DNA from 3 places in the Paenibacillus sp. GCM10028914 genome. Region 2 is predicted to be linked to each of the others. Evidence: predicted binding sites of a transcription regulator. Region 2 holds the regulator's gene; each other region holds the start of a gene.
The links. The regulator Rex, encoded in region 2, represses fermentation and respiration genes when NADH is low (regulators of the CRP and FNR family bind a similar motif). The targets are predictions, from matches to a motif close to TTGTGAAATATTTCACAA.
Positions count from the first base shown of each region.

Region 1: a site for Rex is predicted at 2,017-2,034, ahead of ACFQV5_RS16055 (formate/nitrite transporter family protein). Genes of this name have one in related genera too.
Region 3: a site for Rex is predicted at 1,979-1,996, ahead of hcp (hydroxylamine reductase). Genes of this name have one in related genera too.

Region 1 is NZ_JBHTFO010000016.1:98,129-102,748, reverse strand. It holds gene ACFQV5_RS16065 (helix-turn-helix transcriptional regulator) at 1-770, shown strand, start outside; gene ACFQV5_RS16060 (hypothetical protein) at 904-1,053, shown strand; gene ACFQV5_RS16055 (formate/nitrite transporter family protein) at 1,186-1,974, opposite strand; gene ACFQV5_RS16050 (response regulator) at 2,095-3,681, opposite strand; gene ACFQV5_RS16045 (sensor histidine kinase) at 3,678-4,620, opposite strand, start outside.
Region 2 is NZ_JBHTFO010000018.1:801,720-806,339, forward strand. It holds gene dinG (ATP-dependent DNA helicase DinG) at 1-1,900, shown strand, start outside; gene ACFQV5_RS24400 (redox-sensing transcriptional repressor Rex) at 1,947-2,600, shown strand; gene ACFQV5_RS24405 (amidohydrolase) at 2,587-3,888, shown strand; gene ACFQV5_RS24410 (cell wall elongation regulator TseB-like domain-containing protein) at 3,917-4,435, shown strand.
Region 3 is NZ_JBHTFO010000002.1:88,897-93,516, forward strand. It holds gene ACFQV5_RS01250 (SF0329 family protein) at 1-110, shown strand, start outside; gene hcp (hydroxylamine reductase) at 161-1,849, opposite strand; gene ACFQV5_RS01260 (2-oxoacid:acceptor oxidoreductase family protein) at 2,059-3,081, shown strand; gene ACFQV5_RS01265 (thiamine pyrophosphate-dependent enzyme) at 3,078-4,620, shown strand, end outside.

The sequences.
Region 1 (4,620 bases), on a different contig from region 2:
GAAATATCGGTGTGTTCGATCTTCTTGTCGTCTGTAAAGGATGCTTATATGTAACGGAGAACGGACGTGCATTTGATATCGATGCCGGATCATTTCTTATTCTGCGCCCGGACACCCACCATTTCCCTACCCAAGGCTGCACGGTAGATACGCTTTACTATTGGCTGCATTTTCAGACCTCAGGAGGATGGAGCTCAGAGGGGTATAATACTTCATCTAAAAAAGAGGAATTATCTGAGCTTCAACCCTTCTCTCCAAACTACTTTACGGTTAAGGTCCCCCAGTACGGAAATTTAAGACAACCACAGAAGGCTTTCGATTTGTTGGATTCACTCGCTGCTCTTGTCCAAAATGGTCATAAGGTCCAATCGTTATGGCAACAACAGGTCCTGTTTCAAGAGTTATTCGAGCAGCTTACTGCAGCTATGGATCCCCCGATTTCTTCTCCACATTCAATTTGTGCCGAACAGGCAGCTGCCTATTTACGTACACATTACAGAGAGAATTTCCGGGCACAAGCACTCGGAGAAAGTATTAACTTTCATCCCGTGTATATCGCCCGCTGTATGCAAAAGGAATTCGGTTGCTCTCCAGTAGAATACTTACTGCACTATCGTATCGAAAAAGCTAAGCTGCTGTTATTGCAAACCGATCACACCATAAGCTGGGTTGCTGAAGACGTCGGGTTTAACCATGCTGCATACTTCACCTCCTGTTTCTCCAAACAAGAGGGTATGTCACCGCGGAAATATCGTCAGCAATTTTCGTAATATATCTTGCAATCCGGTGAGAAGACATTATAATAGGGGTAGAAGAACATGATAATGATTATCATTACCATGTGGTTGAGAACGCAGTGAGAATATATTCGAGATACTTCATATAAAGGAGAACCCGAGCCCTATGAGATCGAATCATCAACGTACCAACCTACAGGTTGACGATTACCTAGACCTGCTCAACCTTGCCATTCAGCTTGGTGACGCGAAATGGCAGAAAGAGATTACACGCAAGATGGAAATGACGCTATCTCTTCTTGAGCCTGCTCAATAAGCCATGAAAAAGCATTAGAATTCACACATATATCATTGTTTGTCTCATATAAATAGAAGACACCTAATGCATCAAAGAAGCCAAGGCACGCTTGGACATCTGATGCTTTAGGTGTCTTTTTCTGTTTAAAGATTATTCGCCTGTCTCATCCATAAACGGTTTATTTACATAGTTGTACATGAATGCCATAAATATAGTTCCACCGATCAAATTACCAATGGTCACAGGTACAAGATTGTACCATACTCCTCCAAGTGTAATCGTATCCGGATGGTTTACGACCAGTGCAATTGCAAAGGTGCACATGTTAGCAATACTGTGTTCATATCCAGAAATGAAGAAACAAAACACGAACAGCATCATCGCGAACAGTTTCGGTCCATCCCCCTTCAAACCCATCGGAATGAAAAAGGCGAGACAGACTAACCAGTTACATAAAATGGCTCGAAAAAAGAGCTCTGACACAGGGGCATGCATCTTCTTCTCGACCACCCCCATCAAAAAACCGTTCACAGCTGGATCATTGAACAATCCTGTCAGGTAAATCAAAAGAGCAAACGCAAAGGCACCTATGATGTTGCCAATATAACTTGTCACCCAAAGCTTTACGACTTGTAGCCACTGTAGTTTTTTGCGAAGAGCGGCATATGAGAAATAAAAGGTATTGCCTGTAAACAGATCCCCACCGCCATAAGCGATTAGAATGATAGCTGCACCAAAGGTTAAGGCTGCCATGGGGTATGCCCCCGGGGAATGAATATTATAGAAAAAGCTTCCTGTCTTAAAGGCGACAATAACACCAAAACCGATAAACATACTTGCTAGCGCTGACCGTGCCAAATAACGAATTTTGCTTTGTTTGAAAATCTTCATTTTCTTCAGCGCCAATTTCTCCACTTGAAGCAGGGATTCAACTTCCATGAATTCACTTCCTTCGTCAAAAGATCCTGATTTGTCAGTTGTTTGTTAATATTTTCATAGATTACATGTTTTATCCGACGAATGGAAGACCAATATATGTAAAATGAATCCTTACTCCTACTAAACATCCCTAATTTCCGCATCAGATAATACTTTTATACGATATTCATGAGGCGGTATACCTTCCAATTCCTTAAACACCCGAGTAAATTGCTTTGCATTCTCGAAACCGACGCTATTCCCGATGTCAGCAAGCTTCAATGTATGATTTCTAAGCATTTCCTTCGCTTTATTAATCCGGATTTTCTTCAGATATACAACAAAGCTCTCGCCCGTATGTGCCTTAAAAGCCTCACTAAAGTACGAATAATTTAAAGACACATGATTGCTGACCATAGCCATATTGAGCGGTCTATTATAATGTTCCTCCATATAAGTAATTGCCGCCTTAATCTCAGCATGTTCACTGTGCGCGCTTCGAATACTTCGCACATAGTCGTTCACCATTAGAAGCAAATGCTCCAGACTTCGGAAATAATCATGAAAGTGGCGGAAATTATCCAGACTCCCCGTCTTACGATAGAGCTTGATCACCTCAACAAGCGATTCTCCGTAAATACGGAACACCTCATCAAATACCTGCTCATTCATTCGCTTGCTAACCCGTTCCAAATAATCGACCTGCACATGAGGCATGTGCTCAATATGGAAAATCGATAACAGAAGTGCCTTCATCTCTCGCTCTCGATCTGTTCCGAGCATATTTCCAAGCCTTCGAATCTCCTCATCCGGCATCGGATAACTCCTTGCCTCTCCTTCGATATCCCCGTAACTCATCCGTCTCACATTGGGATAAATGAATGTATAGCTAAGAGCGATAATCGCTTGCTGATAACATTCCGGGAGATTGTCTGCGGTATACCCCTCCCGGCTAATACCGACCATAAGTCCATCCATTTCCTTTTCCGTGAATTGGCGGGAGAGATCTTCGAACTGACTATCCAAACTTCCAATTAGAACTAATTTTCCTTCTCCATCGAAGAAACAAGCACGAACTAGACTCCAGTTAGGCTCCATCGTATGCTTCACCAGCTGCTTCAGATCTTCGCTTTTCATCTGATTTCCATCTTCATATATATACTTCATTACTGCTACACGAAACGGACGAGCCACGGATTCCATCCCGATCACTTGCGAAAGCTCCTCAACATCCTGTGTAGAAGCCTCTTCCTTCATCAAAATCCCCATTAATCTACTCGACTTCACATGGTCTAGGTATGCCTCACTAGCAGCTATACGCTGCTCTAAATCAGCCTGACGGATGAGCGCTTCCTCGCTTTTTCGAAGTACCGCAAACAGTTCATCTCGCCGGATGGGTTTAAGCAAGTATTCCTTCACCTGATACCGTATGGCCGCCTTGGCATATTCAAAATCGTCATAACCGCTCAGGATGATTATGATTGGCTTTCCAGACTCGATTGCCCTAGATTCAGCAGCGATTCCTTCAATCAGGCCAATCCCATCCATCACGGGCATGCGAATATCGGTAATAACGATATCTGCCGGATGTGCCCTATATAACGCCAAGGCTTCCTGACCCTGTGTTGCTAAATCGATATGATATATGTCGGGAAACTCCCTCTCGATCATCATTTTCAACCCATAACGGATATTCTTCTCATCATCAACAATTAACAATCTTCTCATGTCAAATTGCCCCCTCCTGATAAAAGGACTTTAGGGAAGAACATCACTACCGTAGTGAACACACCTTCCTCACTCTTGATTTCCAGTCCGTATTCTTTCCCATAGAACAATCTTATTCGCTGATGTACATTGCGAAGTCCGATCCCTCCGGCCTGCTGCCCGCCACGTCCATAACCTTCCGGACCTCCAACAAGCTCCTTATCTGCTAAAGGGATTGCTTCATTTAACCTTCGCAAGCGGTAATCACCAATCCCAATTCCATTATCGGTCACAGCAATCGTAATCTGGTCATCTTCCCAAGAAATCACATCAATTCTTATGACTTGTTGCTCGACTTCCTGTTCAGGCCAAGCATGCTTCACCGCATTCTCAACAAGTGGCTGAAGTGACATCTTCAGCACTTCAAGCTCTAAAAACTCTGATGGTACATTCAGTATAAGTTCGATCGGTTCCTCAAAACGGATGTTCATGACATCAATGTAGTTACGAATATGCCTGATCTCATCTTTCAGCTTGACGTATTCTCCGGACCATTTAAAATTGTAACGCATCATCCCACCAAGCGAGGTGAGCGCATCGGATATCGTTCGCTGATCTTCCATTTCTGCAAGCATTTTAATATTCTCCAAAGTGTTGTACAGAAAATGCGAATCAATCTGGCTGTGCAGCGTACGGAGCTCCGCTTCCTTCGTGAGCGCCTGCTTCCGTATCCCTTGGGCAATCAGTTCATGAATCGTTTGAATCAGCTTGTTGAAATGATGTGCAAGTTCCCCGATTTCGCCTCCACCGCGAATGTCAATTCTTGCTCGAACCTCTCCTTTACGGACCTGTTTCATTGTTTCCGTTAATCGCCGTAAATTTTTCAGAATAATCGAGTTCATAAAGTAAGTCGTTACCGCCAGGATAACAATTAGAACAATGTTCACTGCAATGATCTGC
Region 2 (4,620 bases):
TAACCTTCAGGAACAGCTGCGAGAGCGGGATATTCCGTTGATGACTAAGGTAATTCCGTTTCCGTTCAAAGCCGCCGTCTTCAAAGGGAGACAGCATTATTTGTGTTTGAGAAAATTTGAACATAAAATAAATAGGAGAGACTTCAGCACACCTAAAGAAGATATCATCACATCTGCTCAAATGATTGTCTGGTTAACGCAGACAGAAACAGGTGATGATGAAGAATTAAATCTTGGGGGCCGAGGGGGAGATTTTTGGGAAACCGTAGCCAGCGAATCAGACTCTTGTTTGGGCCGAGCTTGTCCATGGTTTAAAAAATGTTTTTACCATCGTGCAAAGCATGAGGCAGGTATTGCGGATGTAGTCATTACGAATCATTCAAAACTCTTCACGGATGTGAAGGCAAATCATCAGCTATTACCTGCATATGAACGCCTGGTGATTGATGAAGCTCATCATCTGGAAGACGTAGCGGGTAAGCATCTAGGTCTTAACTTGAAATATTTTTCGGTAGTACATACCCTTACACGGCTTTATAAGGATAGTCGTAACGGACAGCTACCGGCTTTGCGTCAATTATTACAAACTTCGGCCCATGAAAAGGCGGGGGAATGGACGTCAGTTATAGATCGGATCTTTCCTGATCTTATAACGGTTAAGGAGACTTGGGATCGTCTAAATGACAATCTGTTTAATATTCTTCCTGAACGCGGAGATGCATCAGGGGAGACGGGGCAGTTTACGCTTCGGCTTACTCCTTCGAAGAAGCCTAAGGACTGGGATAGCTTAACCGAGCTTGAGAATCAAATTCATCTAATCTTAGGTGATGTCGTTCGTAAGGGAGATACGCTCACATCAGAGATACGAGAAGAATTGGATGACTATAGTGCTGATAGCTTAATAACCGATATCAATGGACTTTTCAAGGATCTTGCCTCACATCGAGAGAATTTGAAGTTTTTTATGACTTTAAACGATGAGGGTATTGTTTACTGGATGGAGGCTAACGGGAATTTTCGAAGTAAGTCTCTTCAGATGTATGCGGTGCCTGTCGATGTAAGTGGACAACTGAAGGAATTGTTTTTCGATAAAAAACAAAGTGTGATTCTGACATCTGCAACACTTTCTGTTGATAAATCATTCCAGTACATGATCGATAATTTAGGGCTACAGGAAGCTTCAGACCTGGGACGTCTTAACACGGTCCAACTGCCTTCGCCTTTTAACTACAGAGAGCAGGCACTGTTGTTAATTCCAAGAGATTTCCCGAGTGTCAAGGGCACAGTGGGAGATCCGCTTTTCGTAAATACACTTGTTCAGTCCCTTAAAGATGCCGCAATGGCAACTAAGGGAAGAATGCTGGTGTTATTTACTTCATATCGGATGCTTCGACAGGTCTATGAACCATTGAAAGAAGCATTATCATCAAGTGACATTGCGGTTCTTGGACAAGGGATGGACGGAACGAGCAGAACCAAACTGATTCGCAGATTTCAGGACAGCAGCGCGTCGGTTCTTCTGGGTACCAGCTCATTCTGGGAAGGGGTAGATATCCCAGGTGAAGCTTTGACGTGTCTTGCAATCGTTCGTTTGCCGTTTCAACCGCCTAATCATCCATTAGTGGAAGCGAAGAGTGAGCTGCTCCAGCAACAGAAGAAAAATCCATTCATGAAGCTTTCAGTGCCACAGGCTGTTATTCGTTTTAAACAAGGATTTGGGCGACTTGTACGGACTGCACAAGACAAAGGGATTGTCATCGTATATGATACCCGTGTAATTGAATCCTATTATGGAAAACATTTTTTGTACTCACTTCCAGGGCCTAAAATGGAACATATGCCAACGGAGCAAATGGTACCTCGTATTACGGAATGGCTTCATGGAGAAGGAACAGTATAATAACAAGTCGAATTATAATTTGACATTATCATTAGGGGGAGCATGCATGAAATCGGATAAAATATCAGAGGCCGTTGTTCGCAGACTGCCCGTTTACTTGCGCTATTTGAATGAGCTTCATATTCGTGAGGTAGCAACTGTGTCCTCACAAGAGTTAGGGCAAAAACTTGATCTAAACCCAGCACAAATTCGTAAGGATCTGGCCTATTTTGGAGATTTCGGTAGAAAGGGTATTGGATACGATGTCAGTTACCTAATCGAAAAAATCCGTCATATTTTAAAGCTGGATCAACAAATTAACGTAGTGCTTGTGGGTGCAGGTAATCTTGGACAAGCCTTGTCTAACTACAATGCTTTTCTGAAAGATAATATGAAAATTGTAGCTATTTTTGATGCATACAGTCCAAAAGTGGGCACCAAGATTAATAATATTGTTGTACAGCCAATGGAAGAACTGACGGCAACAATTAAAGAATATAACATACGAATCGGTATCATCACCGTTCCAGATGTGGAAGCGCAGGCTGTTGCCGATAATCTTATTTCGGCAGGTATTGAAGCGATTCTTAATTTCGCTCCAATCATTTTGAAAGCACCGCCTCATATCCGAATCCATACGGCTGACTTCACAACTGATCTGCAAAGTCTGGCCTATTACTTGGTTAATGGAAAGGAAGATACCGAACATGAAGAAGCATAAATGGATGATTACAAACGGTACCTTTGCCGTGCTACGGGAAGGAAAGTCTGTTCTCCGTGGTTATATGGTAGTTGAGGACGACCTAATTACCTATATCGGTGAAGAAAAGCCTGTAGTCGAGGAAGATATAGAAGTTATTGACGGTACACATCTCTTCTTCATGCCAGGGTTAATTAATACGCATGGTCATACAGCTATGTCGCTTCTTCGCGGACATGGAGATGACCTTGCTCTTCAAGTATGGCTTCAGGAGAAGATGTGGCCAATGGAAGCAAAGTTCACAGCGAATGATGTATACTGGGGAACGTCGCTTTCCGTAATTGAAATGCTTAAGGGAGGAACAACGACCTTCCTTGATATGTATGATCATATGGATCAGGTCGCTGCTGTAACGGAACAATCGGGTATGCGCGGGGTACTTACACGCGGCGTAATCGGTTTGTGTGCTCCTGATGTCCAGAAGCACAAGCTCGATGAGGCTATTGCCTTCGCAAAGGATTGGCATGGCGCAGCAAATGGTCGTATTACGACCATGATATCGCCGCATGCACCTTACACATGTCCTCCTGATTACATTGAAAAGTTCGTCCAGGCTGCTCATGATCTGGACTTACCCTTGCACACTCACATGTCGGAAACGACTACAGAAGTAGAGCAGAATGTTCAGGAATATGGATTAAGACCTGTAGCTCACTTGCAGAAGCTAGGATTTTTCTCCAGACCGGCACTTGTAGCTCACGGGGTTCATTTAACGGATGAGGAGATTGAGATTTTGGCGGCTCATCAGGTTGCGGTATCTCATAATCCGGGAAGTAACTTGAAGCTGGCAAGTGGTGTAGCAAGAGTACCAGAATTGCTTAAGGCTGGAGTAACCGTTTCTTTAGGTACTGATGGTCCTGCAAGCAACAACAACTTAGATATGTTTGAAGAAATGCGATTAGCTGCGCTCATTCATAAAGGTGTTACTGGTGATCCCACGGCAATTCCGGCTTCGGAAGCGTTGCGTATGGGTACTGAGTATGGTGCGAAGTCACTCTTCTTAGAAGGACTTGGAACTCTGGCTCCTGGAATGAAGGCGGATTTTATCGCGTTGAATACAGATCAAGCGCATTTCTTGCCACATACAGATTTCATCTCACACGCTGTTTATTCCGCAAGTGCAAAAGATGTTGAGCATGTTTGGGTAGATGGTAAACAGATCGTCAAGAATGGAAATTGCTTAACTTTAGATGAAGAGAAGATTCGCCGTGAAGCTCAAAGTGCATTCGAACGGTTGTTGACCCTCTAGAAAATAACAAGGGAGCGAGGGAACGCAGGTGAAGAAAAAGACAAAGCGGATACTCCTCGGCGTTTCCGGATTTTTGCTCATATTGTTGGCTTTCCAAATATACTATTCAAATGTTATGTCTGACCCTTGGAACCAAGAGAAGCTGGCGATAACAGCAGCTCAGGAGTACGGGGGATTAATAAAAACGGATAAAACCTATAGATCAGTCTGGGATAAGGATAGTATATACTGGGTTGTATCGGGGCAGGATGCTGACAACAAGGGAATTATGGTATGGGTGAAGTTTACGGAGGATAATAAGCCAGTAGGAGGCCCTGAAACGGTGCATTCCGAGGCTTTAAGTGATGGTATGACGGAAGCTCAGATTCGTAATCAGATTCATGCTGATTTACCTGGAGCCGTCATCGAAAGACTTGTTCCTGGTATGTATGAAGGCGAGTATGTCTGGCAGTTATTATATACTCTGAATAATGAATCAAAATATCGGTTTTACCGTTTTCAGGATGGAAAACCAATTGGTGAGGACATTGTTTTACCGAACCAATAAATTACAAACACTCCATTGTACTTACAGTGGAGTGTTTGTGCTTGTTATAAATAAAAGCGATTACATAAAATTTTAAAAAATAATTTTTAATATATTCACAGGTTGATATGAATTTCGTATATAAGATATGATATACTCATAGATGTATCAAAGGGTATATAGTGTTGATTTATAGGAAGTCTTGC
Region 3 (4,620 bases), on a different contig from region 2:
TGGTGGACAGACGAGTTGGGAAAAAGCGGATTTTAAACATGTCCGAGAAGATAAAGTTGAAGCATCCCATTGTGCAGTATTTTTATGAGCTGCGGCGTAGTACATTGTGAGAATAAATACAGAATAAAAAAGAATGCCCCGACGAAGGGCATTCTTTTTTTCAGGCACCTAGGAACATTTTCATGTCATCTTCCACATTGGTAATGCCGCCGATCCCGAAGTTCTCTACGAGGACTTTGGCAACGTTAGGCGACAGGAATGCAGGGAGCGTAGGACCCAGATGAATATTTTTGACGCCAAGATAGAGCAGGGCAAGCAGCACGATAACCGCTTTTTGCTCGTACCAGGCAATGTTGTAGGAAATCGGCAGATCGTTAATATCCTCAAGGCCGAATACTTCCTTCAGCTTCAATGCAATAACGACTAGGGAGTAAGAGTCATTGCATTGACCGGCGTCCAGAACCCGCGGAATTCCGCCGATTTCGCCTAGATCCAGTTTATTGTATTTATATTTGGCACAGCCTGCAGTCAGGATCACTGTATCTTTCGGAAGTTCAGCCGCAAAGTCGGTGTAATAGTTGCGGGACTTCATCCGTCCATCGCATCCGGCCATGACGAAGAAGCGGCGGATCGCACCGGATTTCACGGCATCGACAACTTGATCGGCCACATTCATCACAGCGGCATGGGCGAAGCCGCCGATAATCTCGCCAGTTTCAAGTTCCGTTGGAGCGGGGCACCCTTTTGCTTGCTCGATCAGTGCAGAGAAGTCTTTGGCAGCGCCGTTCGTTCCTTCTGGAATATGGCGGACGCCCGGAAAGCCGGTATTGCCCGTTGTATAAATACGGTCCTTATAACTGTCTTTCGGTGGAATAATACAGTTGGTCGTCATCAGAATCGGTCCGTTAAAGGTTGCAAATTCGCTATTCTGCTTCCACCAGGCATTTCCGTAATTGCCTACAAAATGCTCGTATTTCTTGAATGCAGGATAGTAGTGGGCAGGCAGCATTTCACTGTGTGTATACACGTCCACGCCAGATCCTTCCGTCTGCTTCAGCAGCTCTTCCAGATCCTTCAGGTCGTGGCCGCTGATGAGAATGCCGGGCCGGTTTCTAACCCCGATATTTACCTTCGTAATTTCCGGATTTCCGTAAACGGAAGTATTCGCTTCGTCAAGCATCGCCATTGCGTTTACGCCGTATTTCCCCGTTTCCATCGTTAAAGCTACCAGGTCTTGCACTTCAAGGCTGTCATCAAGCGTAGCCGCAAGTGCACGACGCATAAACCGGTTCAATTCATTGTCATCCTTCTCCAAGTGAAGAGCATGGTATGTATAAGCAGCCATCCCCTTCAAGCCGTAAGTAATCAATTCGCGCAGTGAACGGATGTCAACGCTTCGTGTGGAGAGGACACCAACCGTACGTGCTTTTTCATCAAAAGCGGCTTCGTTATCCGCTTCCCAGACGGCAGCATCAGGGAGAGTAGCCGCTGCATCCGGATATTGTTCGTTATAAAAGCCTCGTACCTCGCCGCGGAGCGCAATTGCTTCTCGGATTCTCCCCACAAACACCTCGCGGTCAAAGTTGGCATTTGTAATGGTTGCAAACAAGGAGTCCATGATAAACAGCGATACGCGCTGTTCAAGCACTTCCGGCAGCCGGACATCCAGACTGAGAAAAGAGATACCTTTTAGCAGATAAATCAGCAGATCCTGAAGATTCGCCACATCATGCGGTTTGCCGCATACTCCGACAATCGTACAGCCTGTTCCTTTGGATGCCTCCTGGCATTGAAAGCAGAACATGGACGGCTGGTGCTTTAAGGTTTGTTCTGTCGCATTGTTATTCATTATTTTCCTCCTAGTTTCAAGTGTTCATTATCGTTAAAGTCAGCATAAGACCCTCGCAATTGGATTATCAGAAGACAGTATACCCCGCCTCCGAAGTCGGATTGGTGATTGGAATCACAATTTTTTCAGTTGTGACTAAAATCACAAACCCGGCCTGGTTCTTCTTTTAAACTGAGATTAATGACCATAGAAGAAATGAGGAGAAGAACATGTCTATTTTGCCTCAAAAAAATAAACTGGGATTTTTCGAGATCCGTCTCGAATCCATCGGCGGGCTTGGCGCCAATCTGGCAGGAAAAATGCTGGCCGAAGCCGGAGTGACCGGCTCTGGACTTAACGGTTCCAATTTTTCCAGCTATGGTTCGGAGAAAAAAGGATCGCCGGTAAAGAGTTTCGTAAGATTCTGCGATCCCGAGGTAGAAATCCGTGATCACAGTCCTATTGAGCAGCCGCATGTAGTCGGCGTATTTCATGAAGCATTATATAAAACGATAGATGTCATAAGTGGATTACAGCCTGATGGAACGGTGCTTGTGAATACAGCGCGAGACCTTTCTGAAGTGGCTGCGGATCTGAATATGACACAGGGAACACTGGCCGCGATCGATGCGCTGAAAATTGCCGTTGAGGAAAAAACGAAAGTCAATACGGCGATGCTTGGTGCTTTGTTCCGGATTTGCAGTTTCCTTAACCCGGACGATATGCGACAAGTTATTCGCAAAACTTTTGAGAAAAAGCTACCACATCTCGTGGAACCGAATGTGCGGACTTTTGATAGAGGATATAACGAAGTGAAATTTCTTTCCTTAGGAAACGGCGCAGGGCTTATGGGCCAAGCGGCTTTCGTAAGAATGGAGCCGGTTCTCGGATTTGAAACGCAGGAGCTAGGCGGGATTCTGAAGGTTACGGCAAACAGCGTGCTGAAGGATCTTAGCGGCTCCCGGCAGGGTTATTTGCCGGAATACAAGCAGGAGGACTGCATTAGCTGCGCCGCCTGCGATACGGTATGCCCGGACTTCTGCATCGTATGGGAGCAGAAACCGGATAAGCGCGGCAACTTGCAGATGTTTATGAAAGGCATCGATTATCAGTATTGCAAAGGTTGCCTGAAGTGTGTGGAAGCTTGCCCGACCACCGCTTTGGCTGCCATGTTGGAAGAGCCGCATTATGCTGAACAGCATCGTGTGCCGCAATCATTTCCCTATTTAACTGCGGAGGGAGTCAAATCATGAGCATGGAAATTAAAGAAATAACGGAGCAAAAAGTGCCAGCCGCTCAAACGGCGGTATTCGAATCGGGCAACGAAATGGCCGCCATGGCGGCTGCCCAGATCAACTATCATATTATGGGTTATTTCCCGATTACACCGTCTACGGAAATCGCCCAATATCTTGACATGATGCGTACGCGCGGCGAACACGATATCAAGCTGATTCCGGCCGATGGCGAACACGGTTCAGCGGGAATCTGCTACGGCGCAGCCGCAGCCGGAGCACGGGTATTCAACGCTACTAGCGCGAACGGTTTTCTGTATATGATCGAACAGCTTCCTGTGCAGGCGGGTACTCGTTTTCCGATGGTTATGAACTTGGTGACGAGGGCGGTCAGCGGACCGCTCGATATCCGCGGTGACCATTCAGATCTTTACTATGGCCTTAACACCGGCTGGGTGATTCTGACCGCCCGTTCGCCGCAGGCGGTATATGACATGAATATCATGGCACTGCGTATCGCCGAACATGAAGACGTACGCCTGCCGGTCATTGTGGCTTATGACGGCTTTTTCACGTCGCACCAGAAACGCCGGGTGCAAATATTTACGAACCGGGAAACTGTCCAGGAGTTTGTAGGGGAACAGGCACCGGAATTCCCGCATGTGCTGGACGAGAACAATCCGATTGTCGTTGGGGCTTATATGAACGGCGACGATTTGATGAACAACCACTTCCAGCAGTCAAACGCCATGTACCGTGCGGGAGAAGTATTCAAGGAAGTGGCGGAGGAATACGAGGCTTTGTCTGGAAGATCCTATTCGCCGCTTGATCTGTACCGTATGGAAGACGCAGAGGTGGCTTTGTTCCTGCTCAATTCGGCGGCCGAATCCTCCAAAGACGTTGTGGACCGGCTGCGGGCACAAGGAATCAAAGCGGGCGTGATCAGCCCGAATATTATCCGGCCGTTCCCAGCTAAGGAAATCCGCGAGGCGCTGACAGGTGTCAAAGCGTTGCTGGTCGGCGAACGCGCGGATTCTTATGGCGCTAACGGTGCCAATCTGACGCATGAGGTCAAATCGGCCTTGCAGGAAATCCGCGGTCCGCAGCCGATTGTGCTGTCCCGCATATTTGGCCTTGGCGGGAAAGATTACTACGCGGATGATGCGGAAGCCTTCTTTGCCTTGACGATCGAGGCAATGGAGCTCGGTTATGCCAAAGTGCCGTTTGATTATTACGGCCAGACACCGGGCGATGAGGCGAAAAAGCTGCAACCGGTCATTGCACCGATGAACGGGGACAGCTTTAAATCTGGCCTGATCACAGTAAAAGTGGATGAAGAGACGAATAAGCTGTCCGTTAAAGTGCCTCCGATGCGGGCGCTTGCCGCTAAGCCAAAACGGTTCGCTTCCGGTCACGGAGCTTGTCCGGGCTGCGGTATTTTCCCGGCGCTGGAGCTCTTTTTCAAAGGGATCGAAGGCAATGTCGTCACTTTATTCCATACAGGCTGCGCTTATATCACCACAACGGGGTATCCATATAACTCTCATAAGCAAAGCT